One region of the Bradyrhizobium sp. MI1.7 genome, then DNA from elsewhere that is predicted to be linked to it. Evidence: riboswitches for the same ligand, from Rfam matches in the RefSeq annotation. Region 1 holds a riboswitch; the other holds the start of a gene.

What was found. A riboswitch is a leader RNA that binds a small molecule or an ion and turns the genes downstream of it on or off. The one in region 1 is predicted to bind cobalamin.
Region 2: it holds a riboswitch for cobalamin, as region 1 does, so the genes downstream of both, AC0L3X_RS05395 (TonB-dependent receptor plug domain-containing protein) here and AC0L3X_RS08870 (energy-coupling factor ABC transporter permease) in region 1, are expected to answer to the same signal.

What each region holds. Positions count from the first base shown of each region.
Region 1 is NZ_JBVVPO010000006.1:71,327-78,956, forward strand. Features, by position in the region: gene cobJ (precorrin-3B C(17)-methyltransferase) at 1-650, shown strand, start outside; gene AC0L3X_RS08840 (cobalt-precorrin-6A reductase) at 626-1,372, opposite strand; gene AC0L3X_RS08845 (bifunctional cobalt-precorrin-7 (C(5))-methyltransferase/cobalt-precorrin-6B (C(15))-methyltransferase) at 1,371-2,552, shown strand; gene AC0L3X_RS08850 (cobalamin biosynthesis protein) at 2,549-2,917, shown strand; gene cobM (precorrin-4 C(11)-methyltransferase) at 2,914-3,696, shown strand; gene AC0L3X_RS08860 (cobyrinate a,c-diamide synthase) at 3,696-5,006, shown strand; gene cobA (uroporphyrinogen-III C-methyltransferase) at 5,003-5,734, shown strand; cobalamin riboswitch at 5,780-5,997, shown strand; gene AC0L3X_RS08870 (energy-coupling factor ABC transporter permease) at 6,035-6,712, shown strand; gene cobF (precorrin-6A synthase (deacetylating)) at 6,761-7,510, shown strand; gene cobT (nicotinate-nucleotide--dimethylbenzimidazole phosphoribosyltransferase) at 7,521-7,630, shown strand, end outside.
Region 2 is NZ_JBVVPO010000003.1:184,488-192,117, reverse strand. Features, by position in the region: gene AC0L3X_RS05425 (lytic transglycosylase domain-containing protein) at 1-333, opposite strand, end outside; gene AC0L3X_RS05420 (adenylate/guanylate cyclase domain-containing protein) at 660-2,396, shown strand; gene AC0L3X_RS05415 (hypothetical protein) at 2,523-2,699, shown strand; gene AC0L3X_RS05410 (hypothetical protein) at 2,851-3,063, shown strand; gene AC0L3X_RS05405 (hypothetical protein) at 3,168-3,425, shown strand; gene AC0L3X_RS05400 (hypothetical protein) at 3,555-3,776, shown strand; cobalamin riboswitch at 3,852-4,065, shown strand; gene AC0L3X_RS05395 (TonB-dependent receptor plug domain-containing protein) at 4,180-6,297, shown strand; gene AC0L3X_RS05390 (DUF6925 family protein) at 6,345-7,355, shown strand; gene AC0L3X_RS05385 (hypothetical protein) at 7,417-7,630, shown strand, end outside.

The DNA.
Region 1 (7,630 bases):
CCACCGACATTCTGGGCTATGCGCCCTATGTTGCGCGCGTGCCGCCGCGGGCAGGGCTCACCTTGCACCCCTCTGACAATCGCGAAGAGCTGCAGCGCGCAAGCGAGGCCCTGCGGCTTGCGGCCGAAGGCGGGCAGGTCGTCGTCGTCTCCTCCGGCGACCCCGGCGTCTTCGCGATGGCGTCGGCCGTATTCGAGGCGCTCGAACAGGCGCCGCAATGGCGCGAGCTTCCCATTCGCGTTTTGCCTGGTATCACAGCGATGCTGGCGGCAGCCGCGCGCGCTGGTGCGCCGCTCGGCCATGATTTCTGCGCGATCAATCTCTCGGACAATCTCAAGCCGTGGGCGGTGATCGAGAAGCGCCTGCGGCTGGCCGCGGAAGCCGATTTTGCCATTGCGATGTACAATCCGCGCTCGGCAAGCCGGCCGGAGGGTTTTGGCCGCGCGCTTGCGTTGTTGAAGGACGCCGGCTGCGGCGAGCGCCTCGTGATCTTCGCGCGCGCGATCAGCGCCGCCGATGAAAGGATCGAGACCGTCACGCTGAACGAAGCGACGCCTGAGATGGCCGACATGCGCACGCTGGTGATCGTCGGCAATTCGCAGACGCGCCGCGTCGGCCGCTGGGTCTATGCCCCGAGGCAGGCGCGATGACCGAGCCACTGCATGATCTCGGCCACGCTCTCAACCCGCTGGCGATCGGGCAACTCGGGCCGCGCGATCACGATCACGGGCAGGCCGAGCATGCGGGCCGCGTCGATCTTGGCGCGTGCGCCGTCGCCGCCGGAATTGCGGGCGACAATCCATGCGATGCCGCGCGTGCGCATCAACTCGAGCTCGCCGTCGAACGTGAACGGCCCGCGCGACACGATCACGTCCGCAGCGAAAGGCAGCGGTGCTTCGGGCGGATCGACGAACCGCAGCGTGTAGGTGTGCTGCGGCTTGCTCGCGAATGGCGCGATGTGCTGCCGGCCGATGGCGAGGAACATTTTTGCCGGCGTCTCGGGCAGCGCAGCGACCGCGGCGGTGACGTCGGCGACTTCGATCCAGTTGTCGCCGGGCGCCTTCGTCCAAGGCGCGCGCTCGAGCGCGATCAGCGGCGTGCCCGTTTGCGCGCACGCCTGGACCGCGTGGCGGCTCATCTCGGCAGCGAAGGGATGTGTGGCGTCGATCACATGCGTGATGCGCTCACCGCGAATATAGTCCGCAAGCCCGCTCACGCCGCCGAAGCCGCCGATGCGGGTCGGCAGCGGCTGATCGGCGGGCGCGCGAGTGCGACCGCCATAGGAATACACGGCGTCGATGCGCGCGCGTGCGACTTCCGCGGCGAGCAAGCTCGCATCGGCGGTTCCGCCCAGAATGAGGGCGCGCGTCATGGCTGATCCCTGGCTGACCATCATCGGTATCGGCGAAGATGGCCTTGCCGGGCTGTCCGAGGCAAGCCGAAAGGCGCTTGCCAAGGCAGAAACTGTTTTTGGTGGCGAGCGTCATCTCGCGCTTGCTGATGTGGAGGGGCGCGGTCGCCCGTGGCCGGTGCCGTTCGACGCAGACATCGTGGTGAGCTGCCGCGGCCGGCCGACGGTGGTACTCGCCTCCGGCGATCCGTTCTGGCACGGTGCCGGTGCAAGTCTCGCCGAGAAGCTCGATGCCAACGAGTGGATCGCGCATTCGGCGCCATCGACCTTCTCGCTCGCCGCCGCGCGGCTCGGCTGGCGCCTCGAAGCCATTGCCTGTCTCGGGCTTCATGCCGCGCCGTTCGAGCGTCTCGTGCCGTATCTGGCGCCCGGTGCGCGCATCATTTGCCTCATGCGTGACGGCAAGGCGGCCGGTGATCTCGCCAAATGGCTGAGCGAGCGCGGGTGGGGCGCCTCGGCGTTCTGGACTCTCGCCGCGCTCGGCGGGGCGCGCGAAAGCATCGCTGAGCATCGTGCCGACGGCTTTGCGGGCGATCTCGCCGAAAACCTGGTCGCAGTGGCCGTCGAGGCGAGGGGCGGGCAAGGCATTCCCCGCAGCTCCGGCCTGTCCGACGATCTCTTTGCTCACGACGGCCAGATCACCAAACGGCCGGTGCGCGCGCTGGCGCTCTCGGCGCTGGCGCCGCGTCCCGGCGAGCGGCTGTGGGATATCGGCGCGGGTTCTGGCTCGATCTCGGTCGAATGGGCGCTGTGCGGCGGGACGGCGAGCGCCATCGAGGCGCGCGAGGATCGTGCCGCGAATATCCGCAGCAATGCAACAGCGTTCGGATTGGCGCATCGGATCACCGTCATCACGGGGAGCGCGCCCGAAGCTCTTGCCGGACTGGAAGCGCCGGACGCGGTCTTCATCGGTGGCGGTCTCGATATCGAGATGTTCGATGCCATCTGGTCACGGCTTGTGCCGGGTGCTCGGCTCGTCGCGCATGCGGTGACGCTGGAAACGGAAGCGCTGCTCGGCGAGCTGCACCAGCGCCATGGCGGCGAGTTGATGCGGGTCGAGATTGCCCATGCCGCGCCGCTCGGCCGCTACCGGTCCTGGGAAGCGTCGCGGCCCGTGGTGCAATGGAGTGCGGTTCGATGAAAGTCGCCGGACTCGGATTCAAGAAGGATGTCACGCTGGCTTCGCTGCGCGAGGCGATGCTGGCGGCCGGTGGTCCCGAGGGCCTTGCGGCGGTCGCGACTGTTAGCGACAAGGCGGAAGCGGAGCCGCTCAAACAGCTCGCGCGCGAATGCGGCGTGCCGATCAAGGCAGTCTCGGCTGAAGCGTTGGCTAACATCCACACGCCGACGCAGTCAAAACTCGTCGCGGAAAAGTTCGGCACGGGCTCGGTCGCTGAAGCCGCTGCGCTCGTTGCGGCTGGCCCTCGCGCGCGATTGATTGCGACGCGGGCGGTCTCGCGGGATCGCACCGCGACCGCCGCGATCGCGGAAGGAGACGGCGCATGACGGTGCACTTCATCGGTGCCGGGCCGGGCGCTCCGGATTTGCTGACGTTGCGCGGACGCGACTTGATCGCGGCCTGTCCGGTCTGCCTCTATGCGGGCTCGCTGGTGCCCGAGGGCGTGCTGGCGCATTGCCCGCCCGGCGCCCGCATCGTCAACACCGCACCGCTGTCGCTCGACGAGATCATCGCGGAGATCGCTGCCGCGCATTCGGACGGCAAGGATGTTGCCCGCTTGCATTCGGGCGATCTCGCGATCTGGTCGGCGATGGGCGAGCAGCTTCGCCGCCTGCGCGCGCTCGGTATTCCCTACACGGTCACGCCGGGCGTGCCGTCCTTCTCGGCTGCAGCAGCTGCACTAGAGGCTGAGCTGACGCTGCCCGGTCTTGCCCAGTCAGTGGTGCTGACGCGCACGCCGGGCCGCGCCAGCGCGATGCCTGAGGGCGAAAAGCTCGCAGCGTTCGCCGCCACCGGAGCGGTGCTCGCGATCCATCTGTCGATCCATCTGCTCGACAAGGTCGTCGCAGAGCTCACGCCGCATTACGGCGCGGATTGCCCCGTCGCGATCGTCTGGCGTGCGAGCTGGCCGGACCAGCGCATCGTTCGCGCCACGCTGGCGACGCTCGATGCCGCCGTCGGCACCGAGATGGAGCGCACGGCGCTGATCCTGGTCGGCAAGACGCTTGGTGCTGCGGATTTTGACGAGAGCCGTCTCTATGCCGTCGACTACGACCGCCGCTATCGGCCGGTCGGTGCCGATCCGCGCTTTCCGGAGGCATCGTGATGCCGGCAGGGCTCGTCATCTCCGCGCCGGCCTCCGGCGTCGGCAAGACCACGCTGACGCTGGCGCTGGCGCGCGCCTGGCGCAATCGCGGATTGAACGTGCAGTGCTTCAAGAGCGGGCCCGATTATATCGATCCCGCCTTCCATGCCGCTGCGACGGGGCGCGCTTCCGTCAACGTCGATAGCTGGGCGATGGATCGCGGGGCGATAGCTCATCTCGTCGGTCGCGGCACTGATGCCGATGTCGTGCTCGCGGAGGGCTCGATGGGCCTGTTCGACGGCGTCGCCGCGCGCGGCGTCTCCGGCACCGGCGCCACCGCCGACATTGCTGAGATGCTGGGCTGGCCGGTGCTGCTGGTGATCGATCCCTCCGGACAGGCGCAGACGGCGGCGGCGATCGCCGCAGGCCTTCGTGACTATCGCGCCGGTGTGCGCCTTGCCGGCGTGGTGCTCAACCGCGTCGCCAGCCCACGTCATGAAGATCTCGTGCGGCGTGCACTCAACGACGCCGGCATCGCCGTGTTCGGCGCGCTGCCGCGCCATGCCGAGATCAGCCTGCCGAAACGGCATCTCGGCCTGGTGCAGGCCGAGGAGCAGGCCGAGATCGGCAAGCTGATCGACGAAGCCGCGCGCTTCGTCGCCGAGCATGTCGATCTCGATGCGGTGCTGCGATCGGCAGCGAGCTGGTCGCCGCAACCGGCGGCAAACGGCATGAATGTGACGCCGCCCGGGCAGCGCATTGCGTTGGCCCGCGATGCCGCGTTCTCCTTCATCTATCCGCACATGCTGGAAGCCTGGCGCGCGGCGGGCGCCGAGATATCGACCTTCTCGCCGCTTGCCGATGAAGCGCCTGACGCGAGTGCCGATGTCTGCTGGCTGCCCGGCGGCTACCCTGAGCTGCACGCGGGGAAGATCGCGGCCAATGCTCGCTTTCGCGACGGTCTGCGTGCCTTCGCTGACAAACGGCCGGTGCACGGCGAATGCGGGGGCTACATGGTGCTGGGAACCGCTCTGACCGACGCCGACGGCGTCCGTCATGAGATGACGGGCCTGCTCGGACTGGAGACGAGCTTTGCCAAGCGCCGCATGCATCTCGGCTATCGTCTCGCTGCGCTCGCCGCGCCGATGCCGGGCCATCAGGCCGGCGCGCGCCTGCGCGGTCATGAGTTCCACTATTCGACGATTATCGCGCAGCCGGATACGCCGCTGGCGGTCGTGCACGATGCAACAGGCGCGGTCATCGCCGAGACCGGCTCGCGCCGCGGTCATGCCACCGGCACGTTCTTCCATCTGATCGCGGAGGATCGGTGAGCGGTTTTGTCACTTTCATCTCGGCCGGCCCCGGCGACCCGGAGCTCCTCACGCTCAAAGGTGCCGCGCGGCTGCGCGATGCCGACGTCGTGCTCTATGACGACCTCGCCTCCGGTGCGATCCTCGATCTGGCCCGGCCCGGCGCCAATCTCGTCGCGGTCGGGAAGCGGGCAGGGCGGCCCTCGACCAAGCAGCACCACGTCAACCGCCTGCTGGTCGACTATGCCGCGGCTGGTGTCCGTGTGGTGCGGCTGAAATCGGGCGATGCGGGTATCTTTGGCCGGCTCGAGGAGGAGCTGGAGGCGCTGCGCGAAGCTGGCATCGGCTACGAGATCATTCCCGGAATCACCTCGGCCTGTGTCGCCGCTGCGCAAGCCGGCATTCCCCTGACCCGGCGCCACACCTCGCGCCGGGTGCAGTTCGTGACCGGGGCCGATGTCACCGGCGAGCTGCCGCAGAATTTGAACTGGGCGGCGCTGGCTGATCCCGAAGCGACCACCGTGGTCTATATGGGCCGGCGCACCTTTCCGGCGCTTGTCGCAAAATTGATCGAGCACGGCCTCGCGCCTGATACCCCGGCGCTGTTCGCCGAATCCCTCGGTCGTCCCGACGAGCGGCTGGTCCGCACCACCATTGCCGAGCTGGCCGAGCAACTTGCGCGGGGCGGCGCTGCCTCGACGGCCGCCGTGATCCTGTTCGGCGCACTGGCCGGGGATTATCCGTCATGACCGTCCCGGCCGCCCTTCGCCCCTTGACGCCCGGCTGGCGAAAGGGGCACACAGGAGATGCATGGTGCTCGAGGCGGCGCAAACCGCCGGAGCATAATCGGGAATGGGGGTGGGCGGACAGTTGCGCCGCCCAAAACCCCAGCCGCCCCCGCGACTGTAAGCGGTGAGGGACTCCGATCAGCCACTGGGCCGCAAGGCCCGGGAAGGCCGGAGAACCCCAGTGAACCGCGAGCCAGGAGACCGGCCGTGCATGTCTTGTGGCCAAGGCCGTCGGGTGTGACGGCAGGAAGGAACTGAACCATGCATATCGAACCCGGAGTCGTATCGGGCGCCAAGCTCGTGTTGAGTTACGCAACCGGCATCGCCGTCGGCGGCGTTGCGCTGAAGCTCGCGGTCGAGACCGTGCGCGAGCAGGGCATCACGTCGTTCGCGGCGCGGACGCTCGCCACCACGGGCCTCGTGTTCGTCTTCTTCGAGATCCTGCCGCACTTCCCGGTCGGCGTCTCCGAGGTGCACTTCATCCTCGGCTCGACCCTGTTCCTGCTGTTTGGGGCAGCGCCCGCGGCCTTCGGCCTTGCGTTCGGACTGTTGTTCCAGGGCATCTTCTTCGAGCCGCCCGATCTGCCGCAATTCGGCATGAACGTCACCACGCTGCTGGTGCCGCTGTTCGGGATCCAGGCGATCGCCGCGCGGATCATTGCCCGCAACACCGCCTATGTCGATCTCAGGTATCGCCAGGCGCTGGCGCTTTCGACCACGTATCAGGCCGGCGTCATCGCCTGGGTCGCGTTCTGGGCGCTCTATGGCTCGGGCTTCGGTGCGACCAACCTCGTCAACATCGCGACCTTCGCGGCCTCCTACGCGCTCGTCATCGTGATCGAGCCGCTGGCCGACCTCGGTGTGCTGGCGCTGGCGAAGTCGCTGCGCGGCGTCACCGCGCCCGGCCTCGTTACCCCGCGTTTGCATAACGCGGCTTGAGAGAGACAAGCGAACGGGCGGCCGTGATGGCCGCCCTTCGCACTCACGATGCTCACGCTCTCCCTGATAGGCATCGGTTGCGGCGATCCCGAGCAGCTCACGCGCGCCGCCGTTCAAGCCATCAACGCGGCCGATCTCATCCTGATCCCGCGCAAGGGGACGGCGAAGTCCGATCTCGCAGATCTCAGGCGGACGATCTGCGCGGATGTGCTCACCAATCAAACGACGCGCATTGCCGAGTTCGATCTTCCCGTGCGCGATGCCGGTGAAGCGGATTATCACAAGGGCGTGGACGATTGGCACGAGGCCGTGGCCGCGGCCTGGTCGCAGACGATCGCCAGCCATCTCGGTGATGATGGCAAGGTCGCGCTGCTGATCTGGGGCGATCCTTCGCTCTACGATTCCTCGCTGCGCATTGCGCGGCGGCTCGATCCCTTGCCTGATATCGAAGTTGTGCCCGGCATCACCTCGATCCAGGCGCTGTGCGCGGCGCATGCGCTGCCGCTCAACGACATCGGCGAACCCTTCCTCGTCACGACGGGGCGCCGCTTGCGCGAGGGCGGCTGGCCGCAAGGCGTCGATACCGTGGTGGTGATGCTCGACGGCGGCACGGCGTTCCAGTCGCTCGATCCTGCGGGGCTGCACATCTGGTGGGGCGCTTATCTCGGCATGCCCGATCAGATCGTCATGTCGGGCGTTCTGGCCGAGATCGGCCCGCACATCATCGCCGCGCGACAGGATGCGCGCGAGCGGCACGGCTGGATCATGGACAGCTACATTCTCAAGCGCAGGCCGTAAGCGAGGCAGCATGCTCCCTGAATGGGTCACCCGGAAATGCCCCGATGTCTCCGCTGTCCATCGCGAGGCGGCGCTCGCGCGTCAGGCGCAACTGACGAAGCCGGCTGGCGCGCTCGGCCG
Region 2 (7,630 bases), on a different contig from region 1:
GGCAATGCGGTCGCGCGCGGCGCTCGCATCGTCGGTCTTGCCCTTGCGCGCGAGATCGATGGCGTCCTTCAGCGCGGCTAGGTCGCCGGTGAGCGGCGGCGGCGCCGGCTTGTCCGAGGGCTCGTCGTCCTTCTTCGACTTGCGCTTGGCCTCGGCGTGCTTGCCATGGCGCGACTTGACCGCAACATGGCGCTGCTTGCCGCCGGCTTTCGTCTCATGCGTTTTCTTTGACGCCGACGATTTGTGACTGCTCTTCGCTGCCAGCTCGGCAGGAAGAAGGGCCAATGCGGCCACGGCAACGACACACGCGAGCGAGCGTAGGCACTGGTTCATTCGATGGTCCCCCTGCGAAACCACTACAAACCAAGGTCCGCGACGACATGCGGCTTGAGAATCAAAGACGACACCCAAAACGATGCCACGACATCGTTTCGCAGTCCTCACGCTCCTTCAACAATGCGGCAAAATACCGATGGGAACTCGGGAACTTCCGAAATGGCGGAAAGGGCAATGCCTTCAACCTTTGTTAACGAATAGGGCTCGCGCGACGGTTGCGCACGGTCAGGGGCGTCGCACGGGCCAGATTGCGCGTGTTCCCGCCGCCAAAACCGGTGTATTGAGTTCCCAACCGGTCCTTTCAGCTCTTACCCCCACCGCTCATGCCACTTTTCAACCAGTCGATCAGGCGCAAGATCGTCGGGATCGCCCTCGGATTGATCGTCCTGATGCTGGTCACCGCGATTCTTTCGATGGTGATGTCGAGCCAGGTCGGCGTCCTGCTCGACGAGCTGACCGATCGCTACATTCCGGCCTACGGCCATCTGGCGCGCGCCAACATCCGCTCGCTGGAGCGCTCGGTGGCGCTGCGGCGGATGGTCATGATGAAGATGCAGGCACCCTCGGAGGAGGAGGCCTATGCGGCGCGCCTGCGCGAATTCGAGGAGGCCGATCGGAAGATCGACGAGGAAGGCGAGGCCGCGCGCACGCACATCAACGCGATCATCGACGACAAGAGGACGCCTTCCGACAATGCCGGGCTGGCGCGGATCGAGACCCGCATCGAAACCGCTCTCACCGAGCTGCGTCACGACATGAATGAGGACCACGCAAAACTCCTCAAGCAGGTCGAAGGCAAGCAGATGACGGAGGCGCGCGGGACCCTTGAGCATCTCGACACCATACGCGACCAGTTCAACCAGAAGATCGACGCGATCCGCGCCGACATGCTGAAGCAGGTCTTCGCCAGTACGGCGACAGTGATCGGTCGCCAGCGCCAGGCGATGATCATTTCGGGCATCGTCACCATCCTCGCGGCGGTGGTCGGATTTGCTTTCGCGCTCCTCGTCTCCAGTGGCATCACGCGACCGGTGCGGCTGTTGCTCGCCGGCACCCGCGAGGTCGAGGCGGGTCGCTTCGACAAGACCATCACGGTCTCGACCCAGGACGAGATCGGCGAACTCGCCGCCGCCTTCAATCGCATGATCGAGCAGCTGCGGCACAACGAGCGGATCCGTGAGACCTTTGGCCGCTATATCGATCCCAAGGTGGCGCAGGGGCTGATCGACCGCCCGGAGGTCGCCATCGACGGCCAGCGCCGGGTGATGACGATCATGTTCTCCGACATGAGCGGCTTCACCTCGATGAGCGAGGGCATGACCCCGCGTGGCCTCGTCAAGGTGATGAACCACTATTTCACGGTGATGTCCGCGCCGATCCGGAGCCATCGCGGCGTCATCGATAAATATATCGGCGATGCCATCATGGCCTATTGGGGCCCTCCCTTCATTGAGGAGGACGAGCCGGCGCTGTTCGCCTGCTACGCCGCCATCGACATGGCCGATGAGGTGCCGGCGTTGCAGAAGCAATTGCCTGACCTGCTCGGCATCCGCGCCATGCCAGGCCCTTGCGATCTGCGCATCGGGATTGCCACCGGCGAGGTCCTGACCGGCAGCATCGGCTCCGAGCTGATGATGAGCTTCACCGTGATGGGCGATGCCGTGAACCTCGCTTCGCGGCTCGAACTGGTCAACAAGATCTACGGCACGCGGATCCTGATCGCGCAGGCCACGGCGGACGCGATCGGCTCGAACCTCGAGCTGCGCGAGATCGATCGTCTGGCGGTGGCCGGCCAAAGCGCATCGCAGGCCATTTTCGAGGTGATGAGCAAGGCGCACGGGCTCAGCGTCCCGCAGGAGAGCCTGCGCGCACGCTACGCCGAAGGCCTCGCCGCCTACCGCGCGCAGCGCTTCGACGAGGCTCGCGCCGCGTTCAATGCAGCGCTCGAAGCCGTGCCCGGCGACGGTCCCTCGCGCACGCTGCTCGGCCGCATCGCGCAGTTCGAAGCCAATCCGCCGGACGCCAATTGGGACGGCGCCTGGCGGCTGGAGCAGAAATAGCCGTCCTTGCCGGGCTTGCACCGCCCTTGCTGGAAAAAACGTTTCTACTCGATAACGATGTTCGCCGTGACCTATTTCTCAGGCTTAGGTTTGACGTCCCTTGTGGCGTTTGATGGGGACACGCCGATGACAGAACTTCATGACAGGCTGGAACGGTTCGAGACGCTCACCGCCGAATGCGAGCTGATTGCCAAGCTCGCCACCGACAGCACCAAGCGCGAGTTCTATCTGAGACTCTCGGAGCAGTACCGTCAGCTGGCGGTGGATATGCGGAAGGCGATCGCGACCAAGGCCGCGGCCTGACGCCACCTGCAATCCGTTCTTAATGTTTGGCGCGCATCCTTCGGGATGCGAGCGTCGCGATCATGATTGCTCGCATTGGGAATGCCGAGGTCCGTTGCGGTGCAGCGCATCTCGCTGACGTCGCTTTGCCGCTCCTCACCAGGGCAATCCCATGCGCCTTCTCGCAGTCCTCATCTTCGCGCTCATGACGGCCGCCTGCAACCAGGAGCAGGACATCACCGGCTCGACCCCGGTCTGTGCGATGCGGAGCTACACGTCCTACAATCCCCGCGACATGAACCAGTGCGTTGCCGCCTGCAAGGCGTGCGACCACGGCAACACCGTCACCTGCACCACGTCATGCACCCTCAAGGGCGCGCACTGAGCGGCGGCGCTGCCTGAAGCTGAGGAGCAGACGGTGCTCGGGCACCGGAACGATTCACATGGGTTAGTCATTGAAGGGGCAGGCAGGACGCGGAGTCCTATGGAATGGGTATGCTCGATCCCGGTCGGTTCCTGGTGTCGTGCTCGCATTGCGATGCATGGCCGATGGCGGCCAACGTCAAACGTTCGAGCTGGTCGGCGTCGCCGCACGAGGTCCGCTTCGTATGCCCGCGCTGTCGCCGCGAGGAGATCGCCATCATCTCGGCCTCCGGTGAACTGACCCCGATCCGGCGCATCGACGCTCCGCTGCGCGACGTCACCGCGGCCTGGGCTCAGGCCCAGCGGCCAAGAGGGCGGGCGTAGCCCGCCCGTCACAGGACCAAGAGATCGGGCGTAGTCGGCTCTGCGCAACGCCTTGCGCGGTCCGTTTTTTGGAACCCGGCCTACGCCGACGCGTTTCCGCTCCGACATCAACGCATCGAGGCCCTGCGAATGATCAGCGAGCATTTCGACACCCGCACCCGGATCAACATGAAGCTGGCGCTGGATCGGGTCTGCCGCAATCGCCCGGTCGGCGAGGACCATTGCTTTCGCAGGTCCGTTGCCGAGAACATCATCCGCTGCGCGCTCACAGGCCGCACCGGCATCGGCCAGCTCGTCGATGCCGGCGAGCGGGCGATGATCAGGACGCGTTCGGAGCGGGAGCCGGCCTGATTGCGCCGGCTCAATCTCCGGTGCGGCGCTCTGACCGTGATGCAACCGGCCGATTGACTCTTCGCTTGCCCGCCCCGTAGATTGGCTGGTGACGGTTCTCCTCACGGAGATCAAAAGGGAACGTGGTGCGAGGTTTTCCCGATACCGGGATATTCTCAACGCCACGGCTGCCCCCGCAACTGTAAGCGGCGAATCTTTCGTCATATGCCACTGGGAATCTCGGTCCTGGGAAGGCGACGTAAGGTAACGACCCGCGAGCCAGGAGACCTGCCGTCAGCCGTGGTCACACGCGAAGATGTCGGTCGGGGAGTACAGACATTAGCTTCACCGGAGCAATCGAACGCTCCGCCGTGAAACCTCGTTCGCTGTGACGTGCCACTGACGTCATACCGAGGTTACAAGAGTGTCCCGTATTGTCTTTGCCGCCAGGCGCTTCCGCGCCGGCGTTGTCGCGTTCGTTTCCCTGTATTCGCTCGATCTGTCCATTGCCCAGGCCCAGCAGTCGGCATCGCCCGATCTGCTGCCGCCGGTCGAGGTCGCGCCGACCGAGCGTGCGGCCAAGCCGCGAGCCGCGCGGCCTGCGCCCGACCAGCCCGAGCAGCGGCGCGTCGCTCGGCTGCCGAAGCCCGAGCTGGTGCCGGCGTCGCCCCCGGTTGCCGGGGTATCCGCGGCCAACCTGTTTCCGACGGTCGTCGTCAGTCCGACGGGCGTTGTCACTCCGACCAATCTGGTTGCGAGCTCGGTGACGGTTCTGACCGCCAGAGACATGGAGCGCGATCAGCGCCGGACCGCACCCGATGCGCTGAGCGCGGTTCCTGGCCTGAACCTCGTGCAGACCGGCGGTCCGGGTGGACAGACGTCGATCTTCATGCGCGGAACGAATTCCAACCACACCAAGGTCCTGATCGACGGCATCGATGTCAGCGATCCCAGCAACCCGAACCGTTCGTTTGATTTCGGCCAGTTGCTCACCTCCGACATTCAGCAGATCGAAGTCCTGCGCGGTCCGCAGGGCGGTCTCTACGGCGCAGACGCGCTGGGTGGCGTGATCTCCATCGTGACGAAGAAGGGCGACGGTCCCGCCCGCGCCACCGGCTCGGTCGAGGGAGGCTCGTTCGGAACGTTCAATCAAACTGCAGGTCTGAGCGGTTCACAGGACCACTTCAACTATGCCTTCAACGTCGCGCATTTCCACGCGAACGACGTGCCGGTGACGCCGGTCGAATTGCTGCCGCCGGGGCAGAAGGCGATCGGCAACTATTACGACAACATGACCTATTCGACGAAGCTTGGCGTCGAATTGAGCGAAAACCTGACGCTCAATAGCGTGGCGCGGTACACCGACGCCACCCTGCGCTTTACCGGAGACACCTTCGATCCCGTCACATCCGCGAGCTTTCCCGCGGCCGCGCAAAGCACGCAGACGGTGCACCAGCTCTTCACGCGCGGGGAGGCGGTCTGGTCCGCTCTCGACGACCGGATGAAAAGCTATTTCGGCGTCAACTACACCAATCACTGGAACTACAACATCTCGCCCGGCGACGCGATGGCCACGATCACGACCGGCGACCGCGTCAAGTATGATTGGCACACCACGACCCAGCTCGCGCCCAACAACAATGTCATCATTGGCGCGGAGCATGAGACCGAAACACTGCAAACGGCGACGGTTTCGGCGCAAAACGTCAACAAGGCCGGATATATGGAGCTGCAGTCCCAGTTCCGGGATCGCATCTTCTTCACGGCCAATGTCCGGCAGGACGACAACGAGCGGTTTGGAGAGCATCCGACCTTTCGTCTGGCGTCTGCCGTGATCGTGCCGGTCACGGATACGAAGTTCAAGGGAAGCTACGGCACGGGGTTCAAGGCGCCGACGCTCAACCAGCTTTACGTCAGCTTTCCCGCGTTCTTCTTCTTTGCAAATCCCAACCTCAGGCCCGAGGAAAGCGTCGGATACGACGCCGGCTTCGAGCAACCCTTGTTTGGCGATCGTGTCCGCTTCGGGTCGACCTACTTCCGTAACAACATTACCGACCTGATCCAGAGCACGTTCGATCCCGTGACGTTCACGAGCACCAGCACCAATATCGGCAAGGCGATCACGGAGGGCACGGAGAGCTTCGTCGCGGCTGCGATCACCGACCGGCTTCGCGTTCGTGCCGACTACACTTTTACCCGCGCAGTGGATGCAACGGCGGGACTGGAGCTGCTGAGGCGTCCGAAGGAGAAGTGGAGCGCAAATGTCATCTGGAATCCGATCGACCCGCTCACATTGTCCGCAACCGTGTTGCACGTCGGGAGTTTCGTCGATGGCAACCGCGACTTCAGCATTCCGCGTCTGCTGGCTCCGGCCTACACCGTCGTCAATGTGGCGGCCGAATATCTGGTCACCGACCAGGTGAAGGTGTTTGGCCGGGTCGATAATCTCGCCAATGTGCACTATCAAAATCCGACCGGCTTTCTGCAGCCGGGACTGGGCGTCTATGGCGGCATTCGGCTGGCGAATTACGACGTCAGATAGCGAGAGAGAGAGAGAGAGAGAGAGAGAGAGAGAGAGAGAGAAGCCTCATGACGACGGCCGATCCGCTCATGGACCTGATCGCAAGCCAGCTTGCCGACGCTGAGGCCGGCTGGAGCGTCGGCACGTTCGGTGCCATTGCCGAGTTCACACGCGAGCCCGGTGAGGCCCTCGATATGGAGCAGTCTCGCAACGGGATCAGCGCCGTGACGCAGAAGGGTGGGATACGCGTTGTCTCCCACCCGGATCTGCGCCTGATCGCATCGGAATCGCCGACCACGGAGAGCTGGAGCCACCGCATCGCGCTGTGTCTTCCGCATGAAGCCAGCGCCATGAGTGGTCGTACCGTGCTGACCGAGCTCGGTCCGGATGTCGAGGCGCTCCTGACGAGGGATCGCAGCGGCATCCTGTTCGACCTTGGTCTCGGAACGTTGCAGATCGACGCCTGCATCCGCGTCAGCGATGCCGATGCCGTCGCCGCGCTCAGGAGCCGCACGGGCCAATCCGTGTTCGCGCCCGAAAGCGACGCCATGCGGATCATTCTGGCCGCCAATCCGCACCGCGTCTTCATCAGCCGCATCGGGCGCGCCGAGGTATTCCAGCCGATCCCGCCGCCGGGTGGGCGAAGCCCTGACGGCCCGCACACCCACGTCCTGCCAAAGCTGCTCGCGCATCGCCGCACCCATGCCGCCACCGAGCCGCTGCCTGAGGGGTGGATCCCCTGCGCGCATCTCTATCCGGCCCATCCGCTCCGCGATCAGCTCGGCCGCAAGCGCGCTTTTCGGCCGGATCATCACGCAGCCTTCCAGGCGCTGCTCGAGCTCTATGGGCTGCCGGAGCTAACGGTGTGCAAGAGGGCCGTGGTCGACGCGGTCGCGAAGGGGCGGGGACCTGAGATGGCGACGCTTCCGCCCGATCGCACAGCGCGCGCCACCGTTCGCGTGGCCTTGCGCCAATTGGCGGCCAAGGAGCCGCACACGGCGGCACTCGCCGCCTGGCTTGCCGCCTACGACCGGCGCGATCCAGCCGAGACTGAAGATCCCATGGAGGCTCTTCACTGAGTCAGACGTGATGCCGCGTTTCAGCAAAAATGTGCTACAAATCCCGCAAGGAGATCGTTCCATGACTGTCACCATCCTGCCGCCCCACGCCGACCGTTTCCGCCTTCATCCGGTCGCGTCGCGCCTCGCGCCGATGTTCTGCTTTGCACTGCTGACGGTGTCATGCGCGCTCGCGAGCTTCGCGCTTGCCTGCGCGACGCCGTTTGCGGCGTTCGCCGTCGTCGCCGCCGCGATGCTGCCGATGCGTCCGGCGCTGCTCGTCGTCACCGGCGCCT